DNA from 3 places in the Neorhizobium sp. LjRoot104 genome. Region 2 is predicted to be linked to each of the others. Evidence: predicted binding sites of a transcription regulator. Region 2 holds the regulator's gene; each other region holds the start of a gene.
What was found. Region 2 encodes LexA, which represses DNA repair genes until DNA is damaged. Its sites were predicted from a motif close to TGTTCNNNNTGTGTTCNG; they were not measured.
Positions count from the first base shown of each region.

Region 1: ACSQ8R_RS30455 (ImuA family protein) is a predicted target of LexA. The motif match lies at 3,682-3,699, and genes of this name have one in related genera.
Region 3: dnaE (DNA polymerase III subunit alpha) is a predicted target of LexA. The motif match lies at 3,535-3,552, and genes of this name have one in related genera.

Region 1 covers NZ_CAXURS020000002.1:1,744,935-1,755,586, forward strand. The annotation lists gene ACSQ8R_RS30445 (error-prone DNA polymerase) at 1-1,434, opposite strand, end outside; gene ACSQ8R_RS30450 (DinB/UmuC family translesion DNA polymerase) at 1,431-2,945, opposite strand; gene ACSQ8R_RS30455 (ImuA family protein) at 2,863-3,621, opposite strand; gene ACSQ8R_RS30460 (GAF domain-containing protein) at 4,348-7,368, shown strand; gene ACSQ8R_RS30465 (Hsp20 family protein) at 7,611-8,081, shown strand; gene ACSQ8R_RS30470 (hypothetical protein) at 8,327-8,953, shown strand; gene ACSQ8R_RS30475 (DUF2461 family protein) at 9,029-9,679, opposite strand; gene ACSQ8R_RS30480 (NAD(P)-dependent oxidoreductase) at 9,783-10,652, opposite strand, start outside.
Region 2 covers NZ_CAXURS020000001.1:1,421,301-1,431,952, reverse strand. The annotation lists gene eno (phosphopyruvate hydratase) at 1-1,055, opposite strand, end outside; gene kdsA (3-deoxy-8-phosphooctulonate synthase) at 1,166-2,014, opposite strand; gene ACSQ8R_RS07335 (VOC family protein) at 2,019-2,891, opposite strand; gene lexA (transcriptional repressor LexA) at 3,091-3,810, shown strand; gene ACSQ8R_RS07325 (ComEC/Rec2 family competence protein) at 3,791-6,313, opposite strand; gene gltA (citrate synthase) at 6,601-7,890, shown strand; gene lpxB (lipid-A-disaccharide synthase) at 7,920-9,098, opposite strand; gene ACSQ8R_RS07310 (LpxI family protein) at 9,098-9,979, opposite strand; gene lpxA (acyl-ACP--UDP-N-acetylglucosamine O-acyltransferase) at 9,986-10,652, opposite strand, start outside.
Region 3 covers NZ_CAXURS020000001.1:1,062,706-1,073,357, forward strand. The annotation lists gene proS (proline--tRNA ligase) at 1-1,245, shown strand, start outside; gene ACSQ8R_RS05410 (lipoprotein-releasing ABC transporter permease subunit) at 1,330-2,637, shown strand; gene ACSQ8R_RS05415 (ABC transporter ATP-binding protein) at 2,653-3,336, shown strand; gene dnaE (DNA polymerase III subunit alpha) at 3,786-7,283, shown strand; gene ACSQ8R_RS05425 (L,D-transpeptidase) at 7,385-8,755, opposite strand; gene ACSQ8R_RS05430 (DNA polymerase IV) at 8,865-10,157, opposite strand; gene ACSQ8R_RS05435 (hypothetical protein) at 10,235-10,384, shown strand; gene ACSQ8R_RS05440 (hypothetical protein) at 10,387-10,652, opposite strand, start outside.

The DNA.
Region 1 (10,652 bases), on a different contig from region 2:
GTGCTGGCCAAGATGGCGAGGCGCACCCATCAGCTGGGCCGACAGGTCGAGCGCCAGCTTCAGGCGGTAGTCGGCAGTGTTCATGTTGTTGTCCTTGAGCTGCTTCTCGCCGACCCCTTCCGACCAGCCCCAGACGCCTGACGAAAGCTGTGTGATCAGGTCTTCCGGCAGTCCTAAGGCTTTACCGACATCACGCAGCGCGCCTTTGGCCCGGTAGCGGGTGACGGTGGAACAGAGGGCGGAGCGGGAGCGGCCATAGGTCTCGTAGATCCATTGAATAACTTCTTCGCGGCGGGCGTGTTCGAAATCGACGTCGATATCCGGAGGTTCGTCGCGTTCCATCGAGACGAACCTCTCGAACAACAGATCGCCTGTCTCCGGATTGATGCTGGTGATACCAAGGCAGTAGCAGACAGCCGAGTTCGCCGCCGATCCCCTTCCCTGGCAGAGAATGCCTTGCGACCGGGCAAACCGAACGATGCTATAAACGGTGAGGAAGTATGGAGCGTATTTCATCACCCGGATGAGTTCGAGTTCGTGCAGGATCGCCTTGCGGACCTTGCCGGGTATCCCCTCCGGGTATCGGCTTGCTGCGCCCTCCCAGGCGAATTTCGTCAGTGACTGCTGCGCATCAAGGCCCGGCACAAGGGCCTCTTCCGGGTACTGATATTGAAGCTCGCTCATGTCGAAAAGACAGCGGTCGACGATCTCGCGCGTTCGTGCCAGCGCTTCCGGATACTCCGAGAACAGCCGGTGCATTTCGTCCGGCGCCTTCACGAAGCGATCGGCATGCCGCTCGCGATCGAAGCCGACGCTGTCGATGGTGGTGCGGTTGCGGATGCAAGTGACGATGTCCTGCAGCTGCCGGCGACTGGGATCGTGAAACAACACGTCATTGGTGACGACCGTTTTGACCTTGTATCTCACCGCCATGTTGGAAAGATTGTGAAGCCGCAGGCGATCGTTCGGACGACGGCGCAGGCACAGTGAGACATATGCCCTGTCCCCGAAGATCGCGGCGATCTTCCTGAGCTGGCCTGCAGTCGTCTCGTCGGCCTCATCCGGGACAAGAACCGCAATAAGGCCAGCGCTATAGGCCTCCACGTCCGACAGATCGAGAATGCACTTGCCCTTGCCGCCCCGGCTCTTGCCGAGCGAAAGCAGGCGGGTCAGTCTCGAATAGGCAGGCCTGTCGGTTGGATAGGCCAGGATCGACAAGCCGTCGGAAAGATCGAGCCGGCAGCCGACAACCAGTCGGATGCCGGTGGTCTTTGCTGCCTCCCATGCCCGCACGATCCCGGCAAGCGAGTTGCGATCGACCACGCCCAACGCATCGATGCCGAGCGCTGCCGCGGTGGCAAACAGTTCCTCGGCGGAACTGGCGCCGCGCAGGAACGAGAAATGTGTAGTCACCTGAAGCTCGGCATATCTCATCCGAACACCCCATGCAGAAACCAGAGATGGGAGCCAGTCTCGGCGTCCACTCCGTCGCCGGCGCGATAGACCCAGTAGCGTTCGCCGGCCTCGTCCTCGACAACAAAATAGTCGCGAACGGCGGCATGTTCTCTTGGCCGGATCCACCACTCGCCGAATATCCGCTCAGGTCCGTCTGCCCGTTTCACGCGGCGACGTTTGCCCCGCCAGGTAAAGACAGCAGGCGGCTGGTCGGGGAGCAGAGCGGTGACGTCGATCCGTTCCGGGTTCGCCAGTAGCCGCGACGGCCTCGGCCATTTGGCGGCCCATGTCGCGCCGGTCTCGTCGGCCGTCGGCCCAATCCGCTTCACCGACCGCTCGGGAACATCGGAGGCGACGGGCGTGACACGGTAGAGCCGCTGGCCACGGTTACCGAGAATGTCCACGAGCGGCGTCACGTCGACCACCTGCTCTTCAATGAGTGACGACGCGACCTGTCGCTCCTCCAGTGGCTCGGCCATGATGGCGACAAGCACGAGCCGTTCGATCCCGAAGCCCGGGTCGATCTTCTCGATACGATCGCACAACAGCTTTGACAGCCGGGCGGGGTCCCGCACCGGTTTTGCCAAGCCGGCTCGAATGCACTGGCGGGTGTTGTCGACACGGTGGATGACAAGATCGGAACGCCTGACGCCAAGGCCGCGCTCCTCCAGCTTGGCGGTGAGTTCCCCGACCAGCCGGCGCACATATTTGGCGATCGTCTTCGCCGTGCCGATCGGCTCCTGAAAGTTCTTCGCAGCCTCGACAAGCTCCGGAGTGCGCAAGGGTTCGATGGGTTCAGCCATTCGCCCGAACAGTTGGTCCAGCCGCCGCCCGACCTCCGGCCCGTATCTCAGCGTCAACGGTGCGCGCGGCATGGCGGAGAGTTCACCGACCGTCTCGACGCCCATCACCCGCAGCCCATGGATTGTGTCTGGTGGGAGACGCAGACAGTGGATCGGCAGTCCAGTCACCGCTCTCGCCACACCGCCCACCGGAACGACGGTCGTTTCCGCTGACGTCAGGCGGGTGATCGCATGCGCCGCTCCCCACGTATCGGCGACCGCAGCGCGTGCCGTCAGTCCGCGTGCTCTCAACCCGTTGACCAAGCCGGAGATTAAAAGGTCCTCGCCACCCTGCAGGTGATCGGCGCCTTCGGTATCCATGACGATGCCGTCCACCCCGTCGACGGCGACGACAGGGCTGTATTGCCGCAGCGCCCAGAGCGCGAGGCGTTCGAGCGCAGCAGCGTCGGCGGCCGGATCGGCATCGATCATCGTCAGATTGGCAACGATCGCCTGGGCTTTGCTCGCCGGCATGCCGAGTTTGAGGCCGAGTTTGCGCGCGGCGGTATCGGCAGCCGAGACCCAGCGTTTGGAGCCCGATTTGGAGATGACGACGAGAGGCTGTTCAGCTGGCACGGTACCCTCTCCATGCCGTCGTATCCGGTCTGTTGGCAGAGTGGGGAAGTAGATACAAACGACCCTTGGCATCACAGGCTCCTAATTCGAACTCGGCACACTCGCCTGCTTTCACGCGCATCAATTCCAACAGCCATCGGGCCCGGCCGACTCCTGCCACTGGCAGTTCCTCCGACGGCAGCACGCTCACCCTCCACCGTGTCGTCGAGGCCGTTGGATTGCCGAAGTCCGACGCTTCCGTCTGCCGCCGCCATCTGCGGACAACGAGCCCCATGGTTCCTGTCTTTTCGGCAGCCAGCTGCAGCCGCCGGGATGCCACCATCGGCAATCGCACCAGCTCCCCGACCACGGCTGCCAAGCCACCGAACGAGAGCCCTTCCTCCATGGACGCAAGGACATCCTCCTCCTTGTCGCCTTCGCAGAAGACCACGCGGTCCGGATGCAAGCCGGCCTGGGCGATGGCGGGAAAAAACAGGTCAGGTCTCGTCAGGCACCAGAGCACCTTGCCCTTCGAGCGCGCGGCAATGCCTGCGGCAAACAGTGCCGCTGCCGCTCCGTCCACCGTGCCGGCCCCCCCGCCTGCAATCTCGTGAAGAGCGCCGTATGATAGCCCGCCTCCCGGTAGATGCTCGTCCATCTCGCGAACGCCGAAAGGCAAGACGACGGCTTTCTTTGCCGCACTGCCCTCCAGGTGGGCGATGCGGTCTCTCAGTTCCTCGATGACCCGAGGATTATGGGCGCGCGACATCGTTCACGGACCTCCCTCGGCTCGCGTTGATCAGGACTTCATGTCCCGCAGAATTGCTAATGTTCTTCTTTTGTTCCGAGGACCTAAAAGAGTCAAGCGGGCTCAAGAAACCTGCATGGGGCGCTTAAAAGTCTAACGTGACGAGAATCGTTTTGGAATCATAGCCGTAGCGCATCGCGGTAAACGTTTGAGGCGAATCACTTTTTTTCGATATCGCAGGATGTCGGGACATTTCAGTCGCTGCGGATGCCAGTCCAACCAGCCAGACAGAAGGGCATACCAGCCGGAGCGGGAACCGCGGAGGCAGTTCGCCTCTCGCAAGACCGGTTAAGAGGGTTGCCGCAGGAGGTTTAGCGTAGCGCCGGCGTCAGCCGGAAACCGGGACCGACAGCCCCCGGCGCGCGTGGCCGTTTAAAACTGTCCCTGTGAGCTCAAGGTAACTCAAGGATATTCGCATTCGCCTAGCTCTGTCTGTCAGTTTTGTTCACTGTGGTACGTTTGTTGACTCGATCGTTTGCTTTGCGAGGATCAAACAAATGCGTGCTGCGTCCGATACCGTACCGAACACGCGCTTGCTGGTTCTGCCGACGGGTCTAGACGTATATCTTTAGCTTCTCACGCATTATGTCCCGGACCCGAATTTCCAGCTGCCTCCTTTGCTGATCGATGAAGAGCGTTATGTGTGGTGATCAAGGCCAAGACTGTTGGCGGCGTGGAGACCGATGAGTGCTTGAATACTTACAGCGCCTGTCCGGCGGACGAGGTGAACTCGATCCCGACCTGGAGCTATTTATCGAGCGACAGGAGACCTACCTCAAAGGGGTCATTGATGCCGTAGCCAACGCACCCTTCCCCATGTTCATCGTCATCGGGGCCGACCGCCGCCTGATCTACAACGAGGCCTACATACCGATCCTGGGCTCTCGCCATCCATCCGCGCTTGGGAGGCCGTTCTTCGAGGTTTGGCCGGAAGTCAGCGAGCAGGTGGCGCCTGTCATCGACGAGGCCTTTGCAGGAAACTCGACCCTGTTCCAGGATATGAAGGTGATGCTCAGCCGGCCGGCACTGCAGCCGGCGTGGTTCACGTTTTCCTATAGCCCAATTAGCGATGAAGATGGCCGAGTCGCCGCTGCTTTATGCATCTGCAGCGAAACGACTGAGGCGGTAACGGCGAGGCTTCGTCAGGCTTTTCTGATTGACCTGGAAACAGCGTTTCACAGTACCGACGATGCATCAGGTATTATCGAAATCGCCCAGCATGCCCTTGGGTCGCATCTGGGCGTCAGCCGCGTTGGATATGGATCAGTCGATGACAGCGAGCGCTACTTCACGACCCCAAGCAACTGTACCGACGGTACGGTAGAAAGCCACAGCGGAACGCATGATCTCGCTGCTTTCGGACCAGATGTACTGGCTGCTCTGCGGGGTGGCGTTTCGCTGGTGATCTCCGATTCCTTTTCCGACGCAAGGGTTTCCGATCCCCAAAGCGCATCAGCCTTTCAGGCGCTTCAAATCCGAAGTGTGGTAACGATGTCTCTGATCCGTAGCGGTCGCTTCGTCGCTGCGCTCTACGTCCATGACAAGGAACCCCGGGATTGGACAGAGCAGGAACTTGCGCTGATACGAGAGGTTGCCGAGCGGACGTGGTCAGCCGTCGAACGTGCCTACGCTCAAGCCAACCTGCGTGCACTCGCCGAGCGTCAATCCTTTTTGCTGGCCTTATCTGACCAGCTTCGTCCGCTAGCGAGCGCAGAGGAGATCAAGCAGGTCGCGGCGCGGCTCCTTGGAGAATATCTGGCTGTAGGAAGGGCCGGATACGGCGAGATCGATGCGGGCCAGGAATATGTTACTGTCGAACGCGACTGGAGCAACGGCGAGATGTCGTCGCTTGGCGGCGAGACGCGGCGGCTGGAGATATTTGGCCCCGCGATCATCGCCGAGCTAAAAGCGGGACGAACGCTGCGTCTGGACTCCGTTTCCGACAACCCGGTTTCCGCACCTTACGCAGAAGGATATGCGAGTATCGGGACCAGATCATTGCTGGTCGTTCCTCTGCTGAAGGAAGGCCGGCTGGTGGCCATCTTGTACGTTCATGAAAGTAAACCACGGCACTGGACGGATGAAGAGGCGGCCATCGCATCCGAGGTCGCGGAACGCACGTGGGCCTCGGTTGAACGCGCGCGCGCAGAAAGCGCTCTGCGCGCTGTGAACGCGACGCTCGAGGAGCGCGTGAACAAGAGCCTGGCGGAACGGCGTATTTATGCCAGCATCGTCGAGGATACCGATTCTCCAATCCAGATGATCGACCGCGACTACACGTTCCTGGGCATCAATCCTGCGGCTCAGGCGGATTATGAGCGGGTCTTCGGTGTTCGGCCCCAGACGGGACAGAGCCTGCTTGAACTCCTGGACCGTATTCCTGCGCAAAGAGATGGAGCGAAGGCGGTATGGGGTCGCGCTCTCGCCGGAGAGTCCTTCGATCAGACCGGTTGGTGGGGTGAGGGCGACATCGAGCGACGCGCCTACGAGATGCGTTTCCGTCCGGTTATTGGCGACGATGGGAAGGTCAGTGCGGCATACCTGATCGGCCGTGATATAACAGAACTCTTGAGAGAGCAGGAACGTCTGTCGCTGGCCGAAGAACAGCTCCGACAAGCTCAGAAACTGGAGGCGATCGGGCAACTGACCGGCGGGGTCGCACACGACTTCAACAACCTTTTGACGCCGATCATCGGGAGCCTTGATATCCTCCAGCGCAAACAACTCGGCGGCGAACGCGAGCAGCGCATGGTCGCGGGCGCCGCCCAGGCAGCGGAGCGAGCCCGTGTGCTTGTTCAGCGGTTACTGGCCTTCGCGCGCAGGCAACCCCTGCAGACTGCAGCCGTCGATGTCGGCGAGTTGGTTCAGGGCATGGCTGAGCTCATATCAAGCACCACCGGACCTCAGATCCATATTGCAGTGGAGGTCTCGGCAGCGCTTCCACCGGCTTTGGCGGATCGCAACCAGTTGGAGATGGCGCTCTTGAACCTCGCGGTCAACGCACGCGATGCGATGCCAGATGGAGGAACGCTCCGGATTACCGCTGGAACGTCTACGGGAAGAGCAACAAGGCCCTCTGAACTCGCAGACGCGGACTATATCTGCCTCTCGGTTTCCGATACCGGCTCTGGTATGGACGAGAAGACGTTGAAGCGCGCAACAGAGCCCTTCTTTTCGACCAAGGGTCTTGGCAAGGGAACCGGCCTCGGCCTTTCTATGGTACACGGCCTCGCGCTCCAGTTGGGGGGCACGCTCACGATCAGGAGCCGACCTGGAGTCGGTACGAACGTTGAGATCTGGCTGCCTGTTAGCACGGGAAGCGTTCAAGATGAGGAGCGTCCGTCGACCGTTTCGACAGTTGCTCTTTCAGGTGTTGCCCTGCTTGTCGATGATGAGGAGCTGGTCCGGCTCAGCACGGCGGAGATGCTGCGCGAGCTCGGTTACGACGTGATCGAGGCGGCATCTGCGGAGGACGCTCTAAAACTACTCGATCGGGGATTGAAGCCGAGCATCCTTATTACCGACCACCTGATGCCTGGCATGAGCGGGACGGAACTCGCGCGATCGGTCAATGCGAAGATTTCTGATGTCCAGGTTCTTATCGTCTCAGGTTACTCGGAGGTCGAAGACGTGGCACCGGATCTGCCGCGGCTTACGAAGCCCTTCAGACGGGAGGATCTGGCGAACATGCTAAGCAGGCCGTCGTAGCCATTAGCCTGCTTGATCGGGGCCCCGCAGCTTCACCCCAAGAGCCGCTAACGGCCTGCAGCAATGCAATCGGCCTGACTTTGGCGTGGCAAAATGAAATGACAGAATTTTTTCGACCGCTCTCTTGAATCCGTTTTTTCTCAAAACCAGATCAGTTTCGCCAGCCGCCGACAGGGGCAGGCACAACCGGAGACGCAGGTTTCCGCGTCTCCATTCCATCTCGCTTTACGGAGGATTTGGTTATGAGAAACGATCTTGATTTTGCACCGCTCTATCGCTCCAGCGTCGGTTTCGACCGCGTGTTCAATCTTTTGAACAACGCGCAGCGCCTGCAGGCGATCGACACGTGGCCGCCCTATGATATCGTCAAGACAAGCGACGACGAGTACCGGATCGAAATGGCGGTCGCAGGGTTTGGCGATTCCGATCTCGACATCACGCAGGAACGCAACGTCCTTGTCGTGAAAGGCCAGAAGGCCGAAGCCAAGGATGGCGAATACCTGCATCGCGGGATTGCCGGCCGCTCCTTCGAGCGTCGCTTTGAACTGGCGGATCATGTGAAAGTGGAAGATGCTTCGCTGGTGAACGGCCTTCTACGAATTCTGCTCAAGCGTAAGATCCCTGAAGCCATGAAGCCCCGCAAGATCCCGATCGGCACGTCGGCCGGACAGACGGCGCCGCTGCAAATTGAAGCGGAACGCCAGGTGGCTTGAGGGGCCTCGCCATGAAGAAGCGTCTTGTCAATAACTTCGTGGTAGAAGTTCGCAAACGCCGTGGACGCAAGCTCAGGGTCGGCGACGGAAATCCTGTCGCTCGCGCGCTCGAGAAAATGAAGGCTCAAGCACTCCTTCACCCTTCCAGATAAATGCAGCAGGGAGCGCTGCGGCGCTCCCTGTATCTTTTCGCTCGCGCGATCGGGTGCATTGAACGTCGTTATCGATCGCACCATCTAGGCGCGATGGCGAAACACGAGAAGAGCGACATCGAACTGATCAAGACATGGACCTTGTCAGCGGCGATCACCATGGGGTCATCCGTGCGGGCAAAAGGTCTTCTTCAGGAGATCCAGGCGCGCCTTCCGGCAACTTCCAAAAAAGCGATCTCGCTGGAAGGTGTCGATCTGGTCCTGGCAATGCCTGCTGATGAAGAACCCGCCTTCAATGCCGCGGTATCGGTCGCCTCCAAAACAGTGGAAGAAGCACCGTCCCTTCCCGTCATCCCGCGCGAGATCCAGGACATCCTTGGAATGAAGACGAGCGAGCGCCATCGCTGGCTCGCTGACGGTCGTCTTCTCAGTGCCGGCACTAGGACCGTAAGATTGGCAGGACGCGCCCGCCAGATCACCTTCCACGTCTTTGATCCGAAGGTTGTCGAGGATCTTCTTGATCGTGGCGTCATCGACGAGTGGCGAGTTGAGGATGCCGAGGCGAAGGCGGAGAAGAGAGCGAAGGCCGCATATCAAAGGAAGGTGACGCGGCTGGCGAAAAAGAAGAAGCAGACGAAAAAGGCCGACAAGGCAACCGTAGATCCCGCATCGAGCCTGCAGGGCTGGGACGATTTCGATCTCGACGGACTGCTGCGATGATCTAAAGGGTGCAATAACGCTAGGAAATAACGAGAAGGTCTCCGTGCCAGGCCTGCGTGCACGAACAGCCAGATGTTATCCAGCCTCAGGAAGCCGCGTCGTGGCGCGATTGATGTAATCGACCAAGGCACGAGCGGCCGCGAATGATTTCACGGTATCCTCTACCAGACTGTTGGAGATCAACATCTCGTCTGGGACGCCTCGACATGCGCCAAAGTTCTTGAGATTGAAGAAATCGAGCGCATCATGGTTTTTAACATATCCTCTGGCGCTGATATCATGTCCCCCGGTCAAACCGTTCGGAAAATATCTCTGGAAGAGCGGACCTTCGACGATCCCTCTCCAGTTGCCGGTATGGCTTGCGATCGTTTGCCTCAGGATGCGAGCGAGGCGCGGAGGCGGCAACAGTGCGCCGCCCCCACTGTAAGAAGAGCCGGATGAAATTCGCATGAAATAGGTTGCTGCAGCGTTCTTTGATAGGGAAACGCGCACAGAGATCGACCCTACCCCCTTTGAGATTGGCGCTCTGGCGAGACATTTTCGCGGATCGATGTTTGCGTTCGAGATACGGGGGTCCACCAATCCGGCGCTTCCTATCAGCTGCAATGTGAATTCCATCAAATTGCGCCGAGCCCAATCGCTCTCAGCTTTGTTGTCGCTCAGCCACTCATCACCATGATGACAGGATGCTTCGGACAGAAATTTCAAAGTCGACTGGTCGATCATCCCTCGTTCCACACGCATAATGGCTTGCGGAGTCCACAAAAGGAGCAATGGAACATAAAAGGAACAAAAATATGTCGAGTTTGGCCGGGAGAAATTCCGCGGTCTATTGTTGTGAACCGACAATATGCCCACGCGCTGCGCGTCCCAATGCCATGGACCAGTCGTACGCTCCGAAGCCCGTTTCCTTCGCCAGGGACAGGCTTTCGCGCAAGGCAGCAAGAAGTCGGCTGTTGAGCCCGTTATCGGCAGAGACCGCCGCGAGCAAGTCCATATCCTTCATTGGCAGCGCGAGGCCGGTTGCGGGAAGCGGCCTTGTACCGGTCACCGATGGCGCGTAGTTTTTGTAAATTGGCGATGAGAACAGGGTCTCCGTCATCAGGATCATGAACGCATCGGCATCTGCTTTCTCTGCATTCAGAATGCCTGAAACTTCCGCCATGGCACCAACGGCGGCGCCGATGAGGAAGTTGCCGCAAAGCTTGGCTACGTTCGCCTGTCGAGGGTCGTTGCCGATCACCCACACGCGCGCGAAGCTTTCGAGACACGGGCGCACAATTTCAACGAGGGATGCATCGCCCGCGACGCATATGTTGGCGGCTTTTTGCCTGACGGCCTCCGGCCGCCCGAACAGCGGCGCAGACAGATAGCCGATGCCTGCTGCCTGATGAGCCTGATGAAGCTGGTCGGCAAGATCCGGGCTGACTGTCGACATGCAGGCATGCACGGCATGTCCGCTGGCCGACGAAAGGACCTCTTGCGTGAAAACCTCCCGCACGGCCGCATCGTCAAACAGGACCGAGAGAACGATGTCGGAGGCAAAAGCGTCTCGGACGTCGTTGAGCGGCTCCGCGCCCAACGCAACCATTGCCTCGACGGCGGCCGTTGAACGATTCCATACCCGCACCTCTCGTCCAAGTGCCAAAAGGTGCGGTACGATGGCGGATCCAATCTGCCCGAGACCGATAACGGAAAT
Region 2 (10,652 bases):
GTCTCGACGGCGTCCAGCGTTTCCGACAGCGAACCGATCTGGTTGACCTTGACGAGGATGGAGTTGGCGACGCCTTGTCTGATGCCGTCGCGCAGGCGGGCCGAGTTGGTGACGAACAGGTCGTCGCCGACGAGCTGAACCTTGGCGCCGATCTTGTCGGTCAGGTACTTCCAGCCGGCCCAATCGTCTTCGGCCATGCCGTCTTCGATCGAGATGATCGGGTATTTGGCTGCGAGTTCGGCCAGGTAATCGGCCATGGCTTCCGGCTCGAGCGTGCGGCCCTCGCCTTCCATCTCGTACTTGCCGTTCTTGAAGAATTCGGTCGAGGCGCAGTCGAGTGCCAGGCACACGTCGTCGCCCGGCTTGTAGCCGGCCTTCTCGACCGACTTCATGATGAAGTCGAGGGCTTCCGGCGCGCTCTTGAGGCCCGGTGCGAAACCGCCTTCGTCGCCGACATTGGTGTTATGGCCCTGGGCTGCCAGTTCCTTCTTGAGGACGTGGAAGATTTCCGAGCCCATGCGCACGGCGTCCTTCAGCGTGTCGGCGCCGACCGGCATGACCATGAATTCCTGGAAGTCGATCGGATTGTCGGCATGGGCGCCGCCGTTGATGATGTTCATCATCGGAACCGGCAGGACATGGGCGTTCGGGCCGCCGATATAACGGTAGAGCGGCAGGCCGGAGGTTTCGGCGGCCGCCTTGGCGACGGCGAGCGAGACGCCGAGGATGGCGTTGGCGCCGAGCCGCGACTTGTTCGGGGTGCCGTCGAGGGCGATCATCGTCTTGTCGATATGGATCTGGCTTTCGGCATCGAAACCGCCGATCGCATCGAAGATCTCGGTGTTGACGGCCTCGACCGCCTTTTCGACGCCCTTGCCGTGATAGCGCTTGCCGCCGTCACGCAGTTCGACGGCTTCATGAGCGCCGGTGGAGGCGCCCGACGGAACGGCCGCGCGGCCCATCGAACCGTCTTCCAGATAGACATCCACCTCAACGGTCGGATTGCCGCGGCTGTCGAGGATTTCGCGGGCGATGATATCGGTGATGGCGGTCAAGGGTCTCTCCCTGGGTTTGGACTTGACGTCACGAGGTCACTGAAAATGTCTCATAATCAATGACACGAAAATTACAATCGAGGCAGGTTGCGCGCTTTTAGTGAGCGGGCTCAAGCCGCCTTGGCGACAGCATCGAGGGCGAGCAGCTTTTCGAGGAGCCGCGGCATGTCCTTCAGATAGACCATGTTGGGGCCGTCCGAGGGCGCGTTGTCCGGGTCCTGGTGGGTTTCCAGAAAGACGCCGGCGACACCGACCGCGACGGCTGCGCGAGCCAGCACCGGCACCATGGTGCGGTCGCCGCCGGTGGAAGCGCCCTGCCCGCCCGGTTGCTGCACCGAATGCGTCGCATCGAAAATCACCGGGGCGCCCAGCGACGCCATGATCGGCAGCGAGCGCATGTCGGAGACGAGCGTGTTGTAGCCGAAGGAAGCACCGCGCTCGCAGAGCAGCACGTTCGGATTGCCGCTCTGTGTGAATTTGGCAAGGACGTTCTTCATGTCCCAGGGCGCCAGGAACTGGCCCTTCTTGACGTTGATGACACGGCCCGTCCTGGCGGCTGCGACAAGCAGGTCCGTCTGGCGGGAGAGGAAGGCCGGTATCTGCAGGATATCGACCGTCTCGGCGACGACTGCGCACTGCTCCTCCGTGTGAATGTCGGTCAAGACCGGAAAGCCGAATTCCTTCTTAAGGTCGGCGAAGATTTCCATGGCGGTTTCGAGCCCGATGCCGCGCTTGCCTGAAATCGACGTGCGGTTGGCCTTGTCGTAGGAGGACTTGTAGACGAGGCCGATGCCGAGCTTGCCGCAGAGTTCCTTCAGCTCGCCCGCCATCATGAAGGCGTGGTCGCGGCTCTCCATCTGGCAGGGGCCGGCGATCAGCGACAGTTTTGCGTCCTGCGCGAAAACCACCTTGCCGTCTCCTTCGCCTACGGAGACGCTGGAATTTGCGGTAACGTCCATGAACCTATTCCTCGAAGCCGAACAAAACACCCTGGCCGGGCGCCGCCGAGACGAGAACACGGCCCTCCCGGCGGACGAATGCGACGTCATTAGCAGCAAGGGTGATCTCTGTCACGGCAAGATCCGTCGTCTTGAAGATGATCACCCGGCCGCGCAGCCCCTCGCCACCCGGCATCGACGGCAGGGCGAATTCCGCTTCGAGCTGCTGATCCTGCAGGATGCGGATGCGGGCATTGGCCGCGGCAAGTTCGATCGACGCCGCCTCCGGCTTGGCCTTGGTCAGCAGCACCTGCTCCGCCAGGGGGGCGAAATCGGAGGGTGCCGATGCCGACAGGATGACCTCGCTCAGCCCCGTGACGGCGTTGGAATGGCGCTCCAGTTCGTCGCGATCGGCCGGCAGGGGATTGATCCGCTGGCACGAAAACATCAGGAAATCCGGCGCGCGGTCATCACCCGCAAAAGCCAGCCGGAAGCTCGCCTGCGTTTCGGAACCGTCGGCCAGGGTCATGCCGCGGGAAAATTCAAGCACGTCGCCTGCCGAGATGCCACGCATCTTGAAACGCGCGTGATCGGCCATCGCGTCACCCGTGGCGATGACGAGCGCGGAGAGCCCCTGCCTGTCGCGCCCCTTGCGGAAGGCCAGATCGCGGGCGGTAAAAACGTTACCGCGTTTGGCGGCAGCGCTTGCATGGCGGCGATTGGCAAGCGCCAGCGGCTCCAGATAGCTGCCATCCGAGAAGAACACGCAAGCATTGGCTGTGCCGAAAGGATGAAAAGCGTCGGGCGCAACTGTAAAACCAAGCTTCGTGAGCCGAGAACGCGCAGCGGCAAGTCCCGCCACCGGCAGCACGAGATGATCGATTGGTCTTGCGTTCACGCGAGGGCCCCCGGAATTGGAATCGCAAAGCTACTTTGGCAGCGGGCTCGCGCCGCGCAAGTGGTGTGACACGAGATATCTGGCACGCATCTATGAAGAAAAATCGTCATACTTCACATAATTTTAGGGGCTTGCGGAACACATATGGAACATATAGTGTCCGTTCTGGATTTGTTTCCGACTCTGAGGGTGCCAAAAGATGCTCACGCGCAAACAACAGGAATTGCTTCTGTTCATTCACGAACGCATGAAGGAATCCGGCGTCCCGCCGTCATTCGACGAAATGAAGGACGCTCTCGACCTCGCGTCCAAGTCCGGCATCCACCGGCTGATCACGGCCCTCGAGGAACGCGGCTTCATCCGCCGCCTACCGAACCGGGCCCGCGCGCTCGAAGTCATCAAGCTGCCGGAAGCCTATTCGCCCAGCATCCAGCCCCGCCGCGGCTTCTCGCCGAGCGTCATCGAGGGCAGCCTCGGCAAGCCGCAGCCCGTCGCGGCACCTCAGAAGCCGGCCGCCAACGACGACGTATCGAACGCCACCACCGTTCCGGTCATGGGCCGCATCGCTGCCGGCGTGCCGATCTCGGCGATCCAGAACAATACGCATGACATCGCCGTGCCGGCCGAAATGCTCGGTTCCGGCGAACATTACGCTCTCGAAGTCAAGGGCGATTCGATGATCGAGGCTGGCATTCTCGACGGAGATACCGTGATCATCCGCAACAGCAATACGGCCAATCCGGGCGATATCGTCGTGGCGCTGGTGGACGACGAGGAAGCGACGCTGAAGCGCTTCCGTCGCCGCGGCGCTTCGATCGCGCTCGAAGCCGCCAACCCCGCCTACGAAACCCGGATTTTCGGGCCGGACCGGGTGAAGATCCAGGGCAAGCTCGTCGGCCTCATCCGCCGGTATCATTGATCAGCTGCCGGAGCGGTTCCGGCAATGACCTATCGAACCCCTGGCTTCGCCAATCATAGTGGCGGTGCCGGCTCCAGGGGCGGTCCTCGCCCTCCATGGCGGCACGGACCTTCCAGCGCCGTATATCGGCCGCCTCGTTGAGGGAAATCTCCAGGGCACCCGCCTTGCGAAGCGTGGCGCCATTGATCATCAGCGCGCCGGACCGGCATTGGTCGAAGCGGGCACGCGGAGCTATGACAAGAGTGGCGGCGTCGCAGGCGGCACCGGCATAACGGCCGTCCTCGATAGCGACAACAATTCCCTTGCCCGTGCGTGCCGCGCACCAGGCTTTCTGTTGACAGGTGAAGCGGCCGGCAGGCGCTCGTTTCATTTGCGACCTTGCCGTTTCGAGTTCCGGTGGGGTCAGTTCGCGCCGCTCGTTTGTTTTCTCGCCGGGAGGCTTGTCGCCGAGCGGTTTGTCGTCGGGCGGCTTGTCCCTGGATGGCGACATTTCAGGCTTGACGGGATCGCCGAGCAAAAGAGCCCTCTTCCATTGGTCGTAGATGAAGTCGGGCGGGCGGGCGCGATTGATGGCGACCCTCTCCCCGTCTAAAAGGGCGACCGTGGTCCCGTCTTCCGAGATCAGTATATCCGGCAGGGGCATCGACCGCTCATGCCAGGAAAGCACCAGGGCGGTCACCATCAGCGGCAGGCCGATCAGTCTCAGTCTCGTCCTTAACAGCGTCAGCAGCAGAAAACCTGCGGTCGAGACGGTCAGGAACCAGGGATGCTGGCGCCCTGTGCCGACATCGCCGCCCCAGGCGGCGATGTGCTTGGCGATGGCGATCACCCATTCCAGGCCGAGGCCCATGAGCTTCATGAAGGGAGCATCGAGGCCGAACGGCATCAGCAGCATGCCGGCCAGCCCGGCGGGCATGACCACGAAGGAGATGATCGGCATGGCGGCGAGGTTCGCGGCTAGGCCGTAGGCGGCGATACGGTGGAAATGCTCGACCGAGAACATTGCTGTCGAGATGCCGCCGATCAGCGATGTCACGAAGACGCCGGCCGCAAAATTCCAGGATGCCAGCACGGGCGTCACCACAGGGTGACGGAACGGCAAAGGTTCGGGATCGCGGCCTTCCGCCCTGTGTTTCCAGAGGGCGTAGCCGGCGACCAGGGCCGCGGTGGCGGCAAACGACATCTGGAAACTCGGGCCCAGGATTTCCGAGGGCGACATGGCGATGATGACCAGGGCCGACAGCGCGACATTGCGCAGGCTGATTGATGGCCGATCGAAGAGCACCGCGACCAGCATGATCGCCATCATGATATAGGCCCGCTCCGCCGAAACGCCGAAACCGGAGATCAGGTAGTAGGCCGTCGCCATCGTCAGGGCGCCGAGTGCGGCGATCTTCTTGACCGGATAGGCCTGGGCGAAGCCTGTGAAGACGGAAAGCACGGTGCGTACGCCGACAAAAAAGATGCCGGCGGCGAGCGCCATGTTCAACCCGGAAATGGCGACGATATGGGCGAGGCCCGACAGTCGCAGCGCCTCGGTGGTGTCTTCGGAAATCGCCCGGCGTTCGTCCGTGACGATCGCCGCGGCAAAGGCGCCGGGATCTCCGGGCACGGTCTCGCGGATACGGGTTGCGATTGCGCTGCGCAGATCGAAAAGTCGGGTTTCGACGTCCGCAATCCAGCCCCGGGGTGAAGGGGCGGCAGCCTGCGTCTTCGGCGCTCCATAGAAAAATCCAACCGCGCCGATGCCGTCGAAATAGGACGAGAAGGCAAAGTCGTTGAGGCCCGGCAGGGCGGGTCCCGACGGGGGTGAAATGCGGGCGCGGCCGCCGATTGTCTCGCCGGTTTTGGCCGGCTCGTGGCGGGACCTTGAAAGCAGAGATACACGCTGCGGTGGGCGCCTGACCTCCGGATTGGAGGTCCGCTCGATGCGGACGATATAACGCCAGCGGCCCTGGGCGTCGATCTCCCTGCGCTCGACCACGCCGGCAAGCTCGGTGGTCACCGGCGTATCGAGAATGACGGTGGACCGCCTCGAGGTCTCGAACTGCGCCAGCATCATGCCTCCGAGAAAGAGCACGAAAGCAAGGGGCAACAGGTGCGTGGCACCGGACCGGTAGCGTGAGGCGATCACAAATATCGCGCAGACGCAAAAGAGGAGAAAATACGGCCAGAAAGCCGGGGTCTGCGGCAGCGCGAACCAGCAGGCAGCCCCTGCCCCGATGATAACGGGTAGAAAAAGGAAACCATGGCCATAAACCGCCTCCTCCTCCAGCATGCCCGGGAGGCCGCGCCTCAGCCGGTCAAGCCGTCGGATTGCCGAGCGGCGAAAGGACCTGCCTGACGTATGGACCGGTGGGCTGCGCTCGATTGCGGGAAAAAGCTCGGCCAGATCCCGGACCTGAACCGAGTCGGATGCACCTCCGTTTATGCGGGGATCCAGGGGCCGGGATATCAGCTTCCCTGCCTCGGCACGCGTCGGAAATGCATTTTCCTCCGGCATGAAACGCTCTATTCGCCCCACCGCCAAACATGCGGCAATGCAACCTGCGCGCTTCCTCTCCTGCCGTCAACCGACGGTTAAATATCGGGAATTCCGAGGTACGAAAAAGGCCTGCAACAGGAAGTTGGACATCCAAGCAAAAGCCGCTGCCCAATATTTTTTCGCGCTGCACAAAATGCCGTCACGACAGCTTGGCATCAGCTTTCGGATCATATAGCTAAACTGTGGACGCTTAATTCTTGTGGCGCTTTTAGGGCGCCATGCCGCCAAAAGGTTGGAGGATCAGCATGACGGATACAAGCGCAAATCTGGTAATCGGTGACAAAAAAGTCGATCTGCCGGTCAAGTCGGGCACCATCGGTCCTGACGTGGTCGATATCGGCGCTCTCTACAAACACACCGGCACCTTCACCTACGACCCGGGCTTCACCTCGACGGCGTCTTGCGAATCCAAGATCACCTATATCGACGGCGACGCGGGCATCCTGCTGCATCGCGGTTATCCGATCGAGCAGCTTGCCGAGCATGGCGACTTCCTGGAAACCTGCTACCTGCTGCTTTACGGGGAACTGCCGACCGCAGCCCAGAAGAAGGACTTCGACTATCGCGTGACCCATCACACGATGGTGCATGAGCAGATGAGCCGCTTCTTCACCGGCTTCCGCCGCGACGCCCATCCGATGGCCGTCATGTGCGGCTGCGTCGGGGCGCTGTCCGCCTTCTATCACGACTCGACCGACATCACCGATCCGCACCAGCGCATGGTCGCTTCGCTGCGCATGATCGCCAAGATGCCGACGCTTGCCGCGATGGCCTATAAGTACCACATCGGCCAGCCCTTCGTTTATCCGCAGAACAACCTGGACTATGCGTCGAACTTCCTGCGCATGTGCTTTGCCGTTCCGTGCGAAGAGTATGTGGTCAACCCGGTGCTGTCGCGCGCCATGGACCGCATCTTCATCCTGCATGCCGACCACGAGCAGAACGCTTCGACCTCGACGGTCCGCCTCGCCGGTTCCTCGGGCGCCAACCCGTTCGCCTGCATCGCGGCCGGCATTGCCTGCCTCTGGGGCCCGGCCCACGGCGGCGCCAATGAAGCGGCGCTCAACATGCTGACGGAAATCGGCTCGGTCGACAAGATCCCGGAATACATTGCCCGCGCCAAGGACAAGAACGATCCGTTCCGCCTGATGGGCTTCGGTCATCGCGTCTACAAGAACTACGATCCGCGCGCCAAGATCATGCAGAAGACCACGCATGAAGTGCTCGGCGAACTCGGCCACAAGGACGATCCGCTCCTGCAGGTGGCGATGGAACTCGAGCGCATCGCGCTCACCGACGAGTATTTCATCGAGAAGAAGCTCTACCCGAACATCGACTTCTATTCGGGCATCACGCTGAAGGCGATGGGCTTCCCCACCACCATGTTCACCGTGCTCTTCGCTCTCGCCCGCACCGTCGGCTGGATCGCCCAGTGGGCCGAAATGATCGAAGATCCGCAGCAGCGCATCGGCCGCCCGCGTCAGCTCTATACCGGCGAAGCGCAGCGCGACTACGTTCCGGTTTCCAAGCGTTAATCGAACGCCGAACCCAACAAAAAACCCGGTCAGAGATGGCCGGGTTTTTTAGTGTCCAGAACCTGGAGAACGATGCCGGCGGCGGCCTCGCCGGGTGGCACGGGCACCTGCAGCCTCTCCCAGGTGAGATCGAAACCTTCGATCATGGCGCGACGCTGCAAGGTGTCGGAGGAGAGGCGTTCCGCCCAGCGGCAAAGACTTGCCGGACGCACCACGTCGTTGACGTATTCGGGCACGACCGCATAATCGGCGATCAGGTTCGGCAGCGCGCCGGACCAGGTCTTGATCCGCTTGGCGAGCATGGTGATCAGCCAGTCGGTCTTGTAGGCCGAGACGACCGGAATTCCGGCAAGGCCGAGCTCGAGGATCACCGTGCCCGAGGCCGCAAGCGCTGCATCGGCTTCGGTGAAGGCTGCCCATTTGCCATCCGAACTGACGGTGATCTCCGGCTTTGTCTCAAAGCCGGCGGCGATCTCGCGCACCAGCTTTTCCTGGCGGGGAACGGTCGGCAGCACGAAGCGGGTCGGCCCGTTGCGCGAAACGAACTCGCGAGCTGCCTCGCCGAAGACCGGCAGCAGCGCCCTGATCTCCGCCGAACGGGAACCCGGCAGAAGCATGATCGTCTTTTCCTCCCCCGGTTCCTTGACCGGGCGCCCGGCGCGGATGCCGCGGACCTTGAGGAGCGACGGATCGGCCGTCAGCCTGTGACCGACGAATGTGGTTTCCGGCCCGCCGAGACGCTTCATGGCCTCAGGCTCGAACGGCAGCACGGCCAGGACATGATCGACATAGGCAAGCATCGCCTTGGCGCGATATTCCTTCCAGGCCCAGACGCTCGGGCAGACATAATCGACGATCGGCAGGTCCGGCAAAGCGGCGCGCACTTTCCTGGCGACGCGATGGGTGAAATCGGGGCTGTCGATGATGATCAGCACGTCAGGTTTGGCGGCAATGATGGCGGCCGCCGTCTGGTTTATGCGCTTGATCAGGTTCGGCAGGCGGGCGATCACCTGGGTCAGCCCCATGATCGACAGTTCGGAAAAATCGAAGAGCGAAGTGAGGCCCTGAGCCTCCAAACTTTCGCCGCCGACGCCGACGAGTTCTACCGGACCGTCTTGGGCTGCCTTCAGGGCCGCGATCAGATCGCCGCCGAGGAGATCGCCGGAGACTTCGCCGGCGATGACGCCGACCTTCAACGTCTTGACCATCACAATCCTCCTTGCGGCAGGCCGGGATCGATGCCGCAGACAAAAATGCCGGCAGCATCGGCCGCGGCAATCATCTTCGCTTCTTCCAGCACCAAGGCGCGTCCCGCCTCCACGGCAATGCCGGCAAGGCCGGCTTTGATGGCATTCTCGATGGTCGATGGCCCGATCGTCGGCAGGTCGGCGCGCATATCCTGCTGCGGTTTGCAAAGCTTGACGAGCACACCTTTGCGGCGGGCGGAGATGCGGCCCTCGGCGCGCAATGCCGTCACCCGTTCCAGCATCCGGTCCGTGCCCTCGACCCCTTCCAAAGCCACGACACGTCCGCCGACACTGACCGCGCCCTGGCCGATGTCGAGTTCGCCGAGACGCTTGGCGGCTTCGGACGCCCGGTCGATGTCGCGACGGTCATCGTCGGACGGCGCATGGGCGCCGAGCGGTCCGGTCTTGGCAAGCAGGCCGGGCACGATCTCGTGGGCGCCCAGCACCTCGCAGCCCATCGCCTCGATCAGCTTGATCACCATCTGGAGCACCGAGTCGTCGCCGCCGGAAAGAAGCGTGCGGACAACCGAGGGGACTTTCAGGATCGTACGGAAGGTCGGATGAATGTCGCGCCAGTCGGGCCTGCGCGCCACGCCGCCCGACAGGATAACGCGGGTGATGCCCTTTTCACGAAACAGGCGCTCGATCGTCGAAAGATCGCCGACACCAACGGAGACCGCTTCGAAACCATCGAAGCTCTGATCGGATTCATTTGCGAGCGCTACGATGAGAGGTGCTTCGCCAGCCGCCCGGGCGGCTTTCGCCACATAGAGGGGCAGGAACCCCTTCCCGGCAATGATCGCCAGCCGGCCCTTCGGCGCAAGGCTCGGGAGGCCGGCCATGTGGTATCAGCCCTTGCCGCGGAAGGTCGAGGAAATCGCACGATCGCTGTCGGCCGCGATGAAATCGAGGATTTCCATCGCTTCCTTGCAATCGGCATAGTCGTTGCGGATCGCCGCTGCGTTGGCGCGGATATTGCTCTCGCCCTCGAAGATCTGCTTGAAGGCGCGGCGAACGGTGTGGATCGTTGCGCGCTCGATGCCTGCCCGGGTCATTCCGACAACGTTCAGGCCGCCGAGGACGCCGGGATTGCCGTTCAGCATGCCGTAGGGAATGACGTCGTAGTTGACGGCCGAAAGCCCGCCGATAAAAGCCTGCCGGCCGATGCGGGTAAACTGATGCACGGCGCAGCCGCCGCCGAGAATGGCCCGGTCCGCCACATGGACATGGCCGGCGAGCATGACATTGTTCGACATGATGATGTCGCTGCCGAGCTGACAGTCATGCGCGACATGCGAGTTGGCGAGAAACAGGCAGTTGTTGCCGACCACCGTCTTGCCGCCGCCGCCGACCGTCCCGCAATTCATCGTCACGCCTTCGCGCATGACGCAATTGTCGCCGACCGTCAGCGTCGAATCCTCGCCTGCCTCATGAAGGCTCTGGGAAACGCCGCCGATCACGGCCATCGGGAAAATCCGGCAATTGCGGCCGATCTCGGTCCGGCCAGACACGACG
Region 3 (10,652 bases), 360 kb from region 2:
CGTGCCGGCATGGTCCGCCAGCAGAGCCAGGGCATCTATTCCTGGCTGCCGCTCGGCAAGCGCGTGCTCGACAAGGTCAACGCCATTATCCGCGAGGAACAGAACCGTGCCGGCGCCATCGAGGTGCTGATGCCGACGCTGCAGTCCGCCGAGCTCTGGCAGGAAAGCGGCCGCTACGATGCCTATGGCAAGGAAATGCTGCGCATCAAGGATCGCCAGGAGCGGCCGATGCTCTACGGCCCCACCAACGAGGAAATGATCACGGACATCTTCCGGTCCTACGTCAAATCCTACAAGAACCTGCCGCTCAACCTCTATCACATCCAGCTGAAGTTCCGCGACGAGATCCGCCCGCGCTTCGGCACCATGCGCTCGCGCGAGTTCCTGATGAAGGACGCCTACTCATTCGACCTGACCAAGGACGATGCCGAGCATTCCTATCGCAAGATGTTCACCGCCTACCTGCGCACCTTCGCGCGTCTGGGCCTGCGGGCGATCCCGATGCGTGCCGATACCGGCCCGATCGGCGGCAACCTGTCCCACGAGTTCATCATCCTGGCCGAGACCGGCGAGTCGGAAGTGTTTTCCCACAAGGATTTCGTCAATTTCGACATTCCCGGTACGGACACCAATTTCGATGATGTCGGGGCCATGCAGGCCGTGTTCGACAAGTGGACCTCGGTCTATGCGGCGACTTCGGAAATGCACGACGAGGAAGCCTTCAACGCCATCCCCGAGACCGACCGGCTGTCCGCCCGCGGCATCGAGGTTGGCCATATCTTCTATTTCGGCACCAAATATTCCGAGCCGATGGGCGCCAAGGTGCAGGGACCGGACGGCAAGGAACACCATGTCCACATGGGTTCCTACGGCATCGGCCCGACACGCCTTGTTCCCGCCATCATCGAAGCATCGCATGACGACAACGGAATCATCTGGCCGGCATCGGTCGCACCGTTCGACGTCGTGGTGATCAACATGAAGCCCGGCGACGAGGCCTGCGACCGGATCTGCGAAACGCTCTATGGCGGTCTCGAAACGATCGGCAAGGACGTGCTCTACGACGACACGGACGAGCGCGCCGGCACCAAGTTCGCGACCGCCGACCTGATCGGCGTGCCGGTCCAGGTGATTGTCGGACCCCGCTCCGCCGCAGGTGGCGAGGTGGAGGTCAAGGACCGCAAGACCGGCCAGCGCGAAACGCTGACCGTCGAGGCGGCCATGAACAGGCTCGCCGGCCGATAAGCCGGCAGGCCGCCGGAGCAATTCCAGGAAGAGTGTGAAGCGGTTTTCCGTCCGGAATTGCGACCACAAAATTGAGGAAACGGCATGGCGAGCGTCGCGGCGAATGGTGAAGCGGTAAAGGCGGGTGGTTCGCCTGCGGCCGGTCCTTTCTCGGCCTTTGAGCGGATGGTCGCCTGGCGTTACCTGCGGTCGCGCCGAAAGGAAGCCTTCATCTCGGTCATCGCCGGCTTCTCGTTCATCGGCATCATGCTTGGCGTCGCGACGCTGATCATCGTCATGGCAGTCATGAACGGATTCCGCACCGAGCTGATCTCGCGTATCCTGGGCATCAACGGCCATATGATCGTCCAGCCGATCGACGGGCCGCTGACGGATTACGCGGAACTCACCCAGAAATTCTCGGCCGTACCGGGTGTGCGGATGGCGCTGCCGCTGGTCGAAGGCCAGACGCTGGCATCGGGCCGCGGCGGTGCGGGTTCCGGCGCGCTGGTGCGTGGCGTGCGCCCGGAAGACCTCGAAAAGCTCTCGGAAGTCGCCGGCAACGTCAAGTCGGGCGACATGGTCGGTTTTGCCTCGGGGCAGGGCGTGCTGGTCGGGTCCAGGCTCGCGGCCCAGCTCGGCCTGTCGGCCGGCGACCAGATCACCCTCATCTCGCCGGAAGGCGACGTAACGCCGATGGGCGTCAATCCGCGCGTCAAATCCTATCCGGTCTCCGGGATATTCGAGATCGGCATGTCGGAATACGACGCGACGATCATCTATATGCCGCTCGAGGAATCTCAGCTCTATTTCAATGCCGAGGGCCTGGTGCAGTCGATCGAGCTGTTCATCGACAATCCCGACAATGTCGATGACCTGCGCCCGAAGATCGAGGCGGCGGCCGGCCGCCAGATCTTCATCACCGACTGGCGGCAGCGCAACCAGACCTTCTTCTCCGCCCTTCAGGTGGAGCGCAACGTCATGTTCATGATCCTGACGCTGATTGTGCTGGTGGCGGCGCTCAACATCATCTCGGGCCTGATCATGCTGGTGAAGGACAAGGGCAGCGATATCGCCATCCTGCGCACCATGGGCGCCGGCGCGGGCGCGATCATGCGCATCTTCTTCATGACCGGGGCGGCGATCGGCCTCGTCGGTACTTTCGCGGGCGTGCTGCTTGGCGTGGTCGTCTGTCTGAACGTCGAATCGATCCGCCAGTTCTTCTCCTGGATCTCGGGCACCATCCTCTTCGATCCGGAGCTCTATTTCCTCAGCCAGCTGCCGGCTGAAATGAGCTTTGGCGAGACCTTCTCGGTCGTCATGATGGCGCTGGTCCTGTCCTTCATCGCCACCATCTTCCCGGCATGGCGGGCCTCCCGGCTCGATCCTGTCCAGGCCCTTCGATACGAATAGGACTTGGCATACTTCATGACACGCAAAACCGTCTTGCAGCTCTCGGGCGTCGAACGTCACTACGGCCAGGGCGAGACCACGCTTTCGATCCTGAAGGGGGCTGATTTCGAGCTGAAGACGGGCGAGATCGTCGCGCTGGTCGCCCCGTCCGGCACCGGCAAATCGACGCTGCTGCATCTCGCCGGCCTGCTCGAACATCCCGACGCCGGCGAGGTTTTTCTCGCCGGGCATGCCTGCAACGGACTTCCCGACGCTGAACGCACCGCGTTGCGCCGCAACAAGATCGGTTTCGTCTATCAGTTCCACCATCTCCTGCCGGAGTTTTCCGCCGTCGAGAACATCATGATGCCGCAGCTGATCGCCGGCCTTTCCAAGGCCGAGGCGAAGGAGCGGGCGAGCCAGCTGCTGGATTACATGCGCATCGGCCACCGCGCCGAGCACCGCCCCTCCGAGCTGTCCGGTGGCGAGCAGCAACGGGTGGCGATAGCCCGCGCGGTCGCCAACGCCCCGCGTGTCCTTCTCGCCGACGAGCCGACCGGCAATCTCGACCCGAAGACCGCATCTTATGTCTTCGACGCATTGGAGGCCCTGGTGCGCCAGTCGGGCCTGGCGGCGCTGATCGCCACCCACAACCACGAGCTCGCCAGCCGCATGGACCGCCGCGTGACGATCGAAGGCGGCAAGGTCGTCGAGATGTGAAGGTACGGGCGGCTTCGCCCACAATGATCCTGACCCGTCGGAAACTGCTCACGCCCGGATGGTCGTCCCGGTCCGGACGTATCCGTATGCTTTCAGCCGCCTAGAAACTCCGGCATTAACACCTTGTTTACCAGGCGGGTGAGGATATCGCGATGCGTTTGTTTCCGGTCTGTTCTTTTGTTGACTCTCAAACAAAAAGAGAACAAATTAAAAACATAAGAGAACACGGGAGACGACGATGACTGACCTGCTTCGTGACATTGCCGCATTCGCTTCCATCGCCACCTTCGTGGCCAGCCTCTCCATGATCATGATGGCCATGTGATCTGACACCCTCGGCCGAAAGCGGTTGAGGGGGGAAATCCGAACTGGACTCTCAAGGCCCTGCGCCGGACAATAGCCTGATTCATGAGATGGTTCCCGCTTCATCAAACGGGTAAGGCGCAGGCATGGCAGACAACATGGACGTAAAATCGGCATCGGAAGAGCTGGGGACTACCCCTCAATTCGTCCATCTGCGCGTCCATTCCGCCTATTCGCTGCTTGAGGGCGCGTTGCCGCTCAAGAAGATCCTCTCGAAGGCGATCGCGGACAATCAGCCCGCGATCGCGATAGCCGACACCAACAATCTGTTTGTCGCGCTGGAATTCGCCCAGAAGGCGATCGGCGACGGCCTGCAGCCGATCATCGGCTGCCAGCTGTCGATCGATATGGAAGACCAGTCGGACGAGCGGCGCAACAGCCACCAGCAGCTCGCCAAACTGCCGGCGATCGTCGTGCTGGCGGCCAATGCCGTCGGTTACGAGCGGCTCGTCGATCTCATCAGCCGCGCCTATCTCGGCGGCGAAGGGCATCAGTCGACCCATATCTGCCGCTCCTGGCTGGAAGAGGGCGGCACCGAGGGGCTGATCGCGCTGACCGGCGCCGGCGGCGGGCCGGTCGACGTGGTCCTGAAGGAAGGCAATGCCACGCTTGCCGAAGCAAGGCTGTTGAAGCTCAAGGAGATCTTCGGCGACCGGCTCTATGTCGAACTGCAACGCCACGGCGCCTACGACCGGCGCCATGAGCACAAGATCGTCACGCTCGCCTATGATCACGACCTGCCGCTGGTCGCCACCAACGAGGCGTTCTTTCCGTCCAAGGCCGATTACGATGCCCATGACGCGCTGATGGCGGTCGCCCACAATGCGATCGTCTCTGACGACAGCCGCTTCCGGCTGACGCCGGACCATTATCTGAAGAGCCGTGCCGAGATGGCGAAGCTGTTCGCCGACCTGCCGGAGGCGCTTGAGAACACGGTCGAGATCGCCCGCCGCTGCTCCTTCGTGCTGAAGACCCGCAATCCGATCCTGCCGCGTTTCACCGGCGCCACCGACGATCCGGCGGAAGCCGAACGCGCGGAGGCGGAAGAGCTTCGTCGCCAGTCCGTGGAAGGTCTCGAAGAGCGGATCGCGACGCTCGGCATGACGCGCGGTTATACCGAGCAGGATTACCGCGAGCGACTCGATTTCGAGCTCAGCGTCATCGAGAAGATGAAATTCCCGGGCTACTTCCTGATCGTTGCCGACTTCATCAAATGGGCCAAGCAGCAGGGCATCCCGGTCGGTCCCGGCCGTGGCTCCGGTGCGGGCTCGCTGGTCGCCTACGCGCTGACCATCACCGACGTCGATCCGCTGCGCTTCTCGCTTCTGTTCGAACGCTTCCTCAATCCCGACCGCGTCTCGATGCCCGACTTCGACATCGACTTCTGCCAGGATCGCCGCGAGGAGGTGATCCGCTACGTGCAGCAGAAATACGGCCGCGAGCAGGTGGCGCAGATCATCACCTTCGGTTCGCTGCAGGCGCGCGCCGCCTTGCGCGACGTCGGCCGCGTGCTCGAAATGCCCTATGGCCAGGTCGACAAGATCTGCAAGCTGGTGCCGAACAACCCGGCCAACCCGACGCCGCTGTCGAAGGCGATCGAGGAGGATCCGAAATTTCAGGAGGAGGCCGACAAGGAACCGGTCGTCGCCCGCCTCCTCGATATCGCCCAGAAGATCGAAGGCCTCTATCGCCACGCCTCCACCCACGCCGCCGGTATCGTCATCGGCGACCGGCCGCTGTCGAAGCTGGTGCCGATGTACCGAGACCCGCGCTCCGACATGCCGGTCACCCAGTTCAACATGAAATGGGTGGAACAGGCGGGCCTCGTTAAGTTCGACTTCCTCGGCCTGAAGACGCTGACGGTGCTGAAGACCGCCGTCGATTTCTGCCGCAAGCGCGGCATCGAGGTCGATCTGGCCAAGATCCCGCTCGACGATCAGAAGACCTACGAAATGCTCTCGCGCGGCGAGACGGTCGGCGTGTTCCAGGTGGAAAGTGCGGGCATGCGCAAGGCGCTGATCGGCATGCGGCCGGACTGCATCGAGGACATTATCGCGCTCGTGGCGCTTTATCGCCCGGGTCCGATGGAGAACATCCCGACCTACAACGCCCGCAAGCATGGCGAGGAGGAGATCGAGTCGATCCATCCGATGATCGACCATCTCCTGAAGGAGACTCAAGGGGTCATCGTCTACCAGGAGCAGGTGATGCAGATCGCCCAGGTCCTTTCGGGCTATTCGCTCGGCGAGGCCGACCTCCTGCGCCGCGCCATGGGCAAGAAGATCAAGGCGGAGATGGACCAGCAGAGCGAACGCTTTGTCGATGGCGCCATCAAGAACGGCGTCTCCAAGCCGCAGGCCAACAACATCTTCGAACTGCTCGCCAAGTTCGCCAATTACGGCTTCAACAAGTCGCACGCCGCGGCCTACGCGATCGTCTCCTACCAGACCGCCTTCATGAAGGCGCATTACCCGGTCGAGTTCCTCGCCGCTTCCATGACATACGATATGTCGAACAGCGAGAAGCTCAACGATTTCCGGCAGGATGCCGGCCGCCTCGGGATCTCGGTCATTCCGCCGTCGGTCCAGACCTCGTTCCGGCATTTCGAGACCGGCGACAACAGGATCTACTACGCGCTCGCCGCCATCAAGGGCGTCGGTGAATCGGCGGTTGATCACATTACCGAAGTGCGCGGCGATGTACCTTTCGCCAGCATCGAGGATTTCTGCCTCAGGATCGATCCGAAACAGGTCAACCGCCGCGTCATGGAAAGCCTGATCTCGGCAGGCGCCTTCGATTGTTTCGGCCGCGACCGCGCCGAGCTGAGCGGCGGCCTCGACCGCATCATCGGTTATGCGCAGCGTGCCCAGGGCGAAAAGGTGAGCGGCCAGCACGACATGTTCGGCTCGTCTTCCGCCTCCGGGCCGGAGACGCTGATCTTCCCGTCGTTTACGCCGTGGATGCCGTCCGAAATGCTGATGCGCGAATACCAGGTGCTCGGCTTCTATCTCTCCGCCCACCCGCTCGACGCCTATGCCAATGTACTCGCCAAAATGCGCGTCCAGAATTTCGCGGACTTTTCCGCCGCCGTGAAACAGGGCGCCACCGCCGGCCGGCTGGCGGGGACAGTGACCGGCAAACAGGAACGCAAGACCCGCACCGGCAATAAGATGGGCATCGTCACCTTCTCGGATGCGACCGGCCAGTTCGAGGCGGTACTGTTTTCGGAAGGGTTGGCGCAATATCGCGACCTGCTCGAACCCGGCAAGTCGCTGGTCATCACCGTGCAGGCGGAAGAGCGGCCGGAAGGCATCGGCCTGCGCATCCAGACTGCGCAGTCGCTTGAAGAGAAGTCGGTGCAGATGCAGAAGGCGCTGCGCGTCTTCGTCCGCGATTTAGGCCCGCTGCGCACTGTCGCGCGGCACTTGAACGCCCGGGGCGACGGGCTGGTGTCGTTCGTGGTCATCAAGGATGACGGCAAGCGGGAAATCGAGGTGGAGTTGACGGAAAAATACCGCATCTCACCGGAAATCGCCGCGGCGCTGAGGACGGCGCCGGGCGTTCTCGACGTCGAACTGGTCTAGCTCGGATCTCGGAAGCGCGCGCAGCGTTTTTCGATAGAGATGTAATCAGAAACACTTGCAGCGTGCGGTGATCCGAGGGGTCGCTACACGCTTCAGGAGCCTCAATAGAGGCCGTAAGCGCGGGGCTTTGCTGCCGTGCGCCGCTGGCTGACTGGCTGCGGCCTGGCGATCGAGGACTGCGCTTCGGCGACCCGCTGCACCGGCTGGGTGACGGTGATGAAGTCGGTGCCGTCGCCGGTGTCCTGGCCGATGCCCTGGTCGTTGATGGTGAGGGAGGAGCCATCGCTGATCAGCGTCTCGATGCGGTCGCGAATATCGGCCGGGATCTCGATGCGGGCGAGGGCCTGCGCGGCAGCACCCGGCGCGTAGGGGTCGTCGGAGACCGTGATCCCGAGCCGCTGCTTCATCGCGGCGCTCAGTCCGTTCGGAACGGTGACTGCGTGCCATTCGGCCGTCTCTTCCTTGCGCTCGACCTTGTCGATGCTGAAGAAATGCGTGCCGAGCGCTATTTCCGGGTCCTTGATGCCGACCGGCGCCTCGAACAGCGGCTGGAAATTCTGGCGCACCATGATCTGGCCCATCGGCGGGCGCGGCTCGCCTGCGGTCTCGTAAAGCGAGTCGAGGAATTCCGGCGTCACCAGCGCGCCCTTGGGCGACAGGTTCTTCCAGCGCTTGAAGCCGGCGATTGCGCTGCGGGTCATCGGACCGGCGAATCCATCGCCGCCGCCGGTGTCGAAACCCAGCTGCTGCAGCAGGATCTGGGCATCCATCAGCGTTTCGCGCTCGCCGCGGCGGGTGATGAGGATGCGCAGCGGTGCGACATCCTCCTTCGCGACCGCCACCGGCTGGGTCGGAGCCGGCCGCGCGTCGCTCGTCGGATGGACGATCGAGGGATTGTTCGGAACGACGTTCATCGCCACTTCGACCGGTTTCGAGCTGCTGCCGATCGACGAGGTCCGCAGTTGGACATCGGAGAGCAGCGGCCCTGTCGGCAGCGGCTTGCGCGGCAGGAACAGGTTGGCGTTCTCGATCAATTGCGGCACGACCGGCGCATCGGTGATGATCACATGCGCGCCGCGCTCGGTCATCTGGAAGAGCGATTTTGCAAATGCGCCCGGCATGCGCACGCAGCCATGCGAGGCCGGATAATTCGGCACGCTGTTTGATTCGTGAAGCGCGATGCCCGACCAGGTCAGGCGCTGCATCCAAGGCATGGGCGCGTTCGAATAGAGGTTGGATTCGTGATATTTCTGTTTTTCGAGGATCGAGAAGATCCCGCTCGGCGTCGTGTGGCCATCCTTGCCGGTCGACACTTTCGATGTGGTGACCACCGTTTCGCCGTCATAGACGACAAGCGACTGCTTGTCCTTGGAAACGATGATCTGCAGCGTGCGGGCACCTTCCGCAAAAGCCGCATGCGACAACATGGTCGCAGACAAAAGACCTAACCCGAACACCAAGCGACGCAACATGACCGACCCCATACGCAATACATGGACCGGCACACTAGCGTATGAGGTTTAAGGAAGGTTATCCGCGTCGCGAGTAGTTTTAACCTTATGGTTAATAACGGATCACATTTCATTGATCCCGACGGCGGCTTCCGAAAGTATATCCGGTCTCGACCGCAGCCTTGCCGAACTTGTCGCGCAGCTTGTCCATCGCCGCTTCCGCGGCCGCCCGGCGGCCTGCCTGGCGATCGACGAGGTCGGGCGGATCGGCAAGCGTCGGATCGCCAAGATCGGTGACGCCGATGCCGAGCAGGCGGAATTTGGTGCCGTCGGTCTCCCGTTCCATCAGCGACAGCCCAGTACGGAAAATGCGGTCGGCGAGCTGGGTCGGGTCCTCCAGCCGCTTGTTGCGGGTGCGGCTCTTGAAGTCGGCGGTCTTCAGCTTGAGAACGACGGTCTGCCCGGCAATGCCGTGTTTCTTCAGCCGCGCCGAGACCTTTTCGGAAAGCCGCCGCAGGATCGGCACGAGATCGTCATAACCCGAGATATCGTCGAAGAAGGTGGTCTCGGCCGAAACGCTCTTCGCGGCCTCGTTCACATGGACCACCCGGTCGTCGATGCCGCGCGAGAGGCGATAGAGCCGCTGGCCCATCGAGCCGTAGCGGCGCATCAGGTCGGCTTCCTGCATGGTCTGGAGTTGGCCGATGGTGCGGATCCCGTCCGCCTCCAGCGTCGCGTTGAACGCCTTGCCGACGCCCCAGATGGTGGTGACGGGCCGGGCCGCCAGGAATTCCAGCGCCTCTTCCTGGCCGATCACCGAAAACCCGCGCGGTTTCTGCAGGTCCGAAGCGACCTTGGCGAGAAACTTGCAGTAGGAGAGGCCGACCGAAACACTGATGCCGATCTCGTCCTGTACACGCTTGGCGAACTTGGCCAGAATTCGCGCCGGCGGGGCATGGTGCAGCCGTTCGGTGCCAGCGAGTTCGAGAAAGGCCTCATCGATCGACAGCGGCTGAACCAGCGGCGTCAGATCGTGCATCATGGAGCGCACCTGCCGCCCCACGGTGACATACTTCTCCATGTTCGGCGGGATGACGACGGCGTCGGGGCAGAGTTCCAGCGCCTTGAACATCGGCATCGCCGACCGCACGCCGTTGATCCGGGCGATATAGCAGGCCGTCGAGACGACGCCGCGCTTGCCGCCGCCGATAATGACAGGCTTGTCGGCGAGTTCCGGGTTGTCGCGTTTTTCGATCGTCGCATAAAAGGCGTCGCAGTCGATATGCGCCAGCGTCAGCGCGTAGAGCTCCTTGTGATAGACGAGACGCGGACTGCCGCAGGCGCGGCAACGGCGCACTTCCGCCTTCTGCTCCGCAAGGCAGTCGCGACAGAAGCCGGGTGTCTTGTCAGGCGTAGGCGTCATGGCAGAGAACAAAGATTGAACACTGCGACGTTAAGGCCTAAGCTCGTGAGTCACAAGGGAGAGCGTGGAGGTTTGGCGTGGATATCGATCGTCGCTTCGAGCCTGTGACGGTGAGGCGCTGGGAGGATTTCGAAATGCTCTTCTGCTCCCACGGCGCCTTCTACCACTGTTGGCGCGTCGCGTCGCGCCATCAGCACGGAGGGTCGCTGATGCGGCCGGAACGCTGATGTCAGGCGGCTTTGGGCTTGATATGGTTCCGGATCAGCCCGGCGGCATGCGGCCAGTCCGTCGCCCGGACGATGCCTTCGTCCGGTTTCGGCGCAAGCAGATGCAGGGGCGAGTCCGGCATCATGTGGAGGAGCAGGCATTCGGCGACATGATCCCGCACGGAGTGAAGATTATGCGCCATGTCGTCGATGAAGACCGAGGGCAGGGGACGTCCCGCATGCAGGCGCTGCATGATCGGTCCCTTCGGTTCCTCGCTGGCGATCAGCG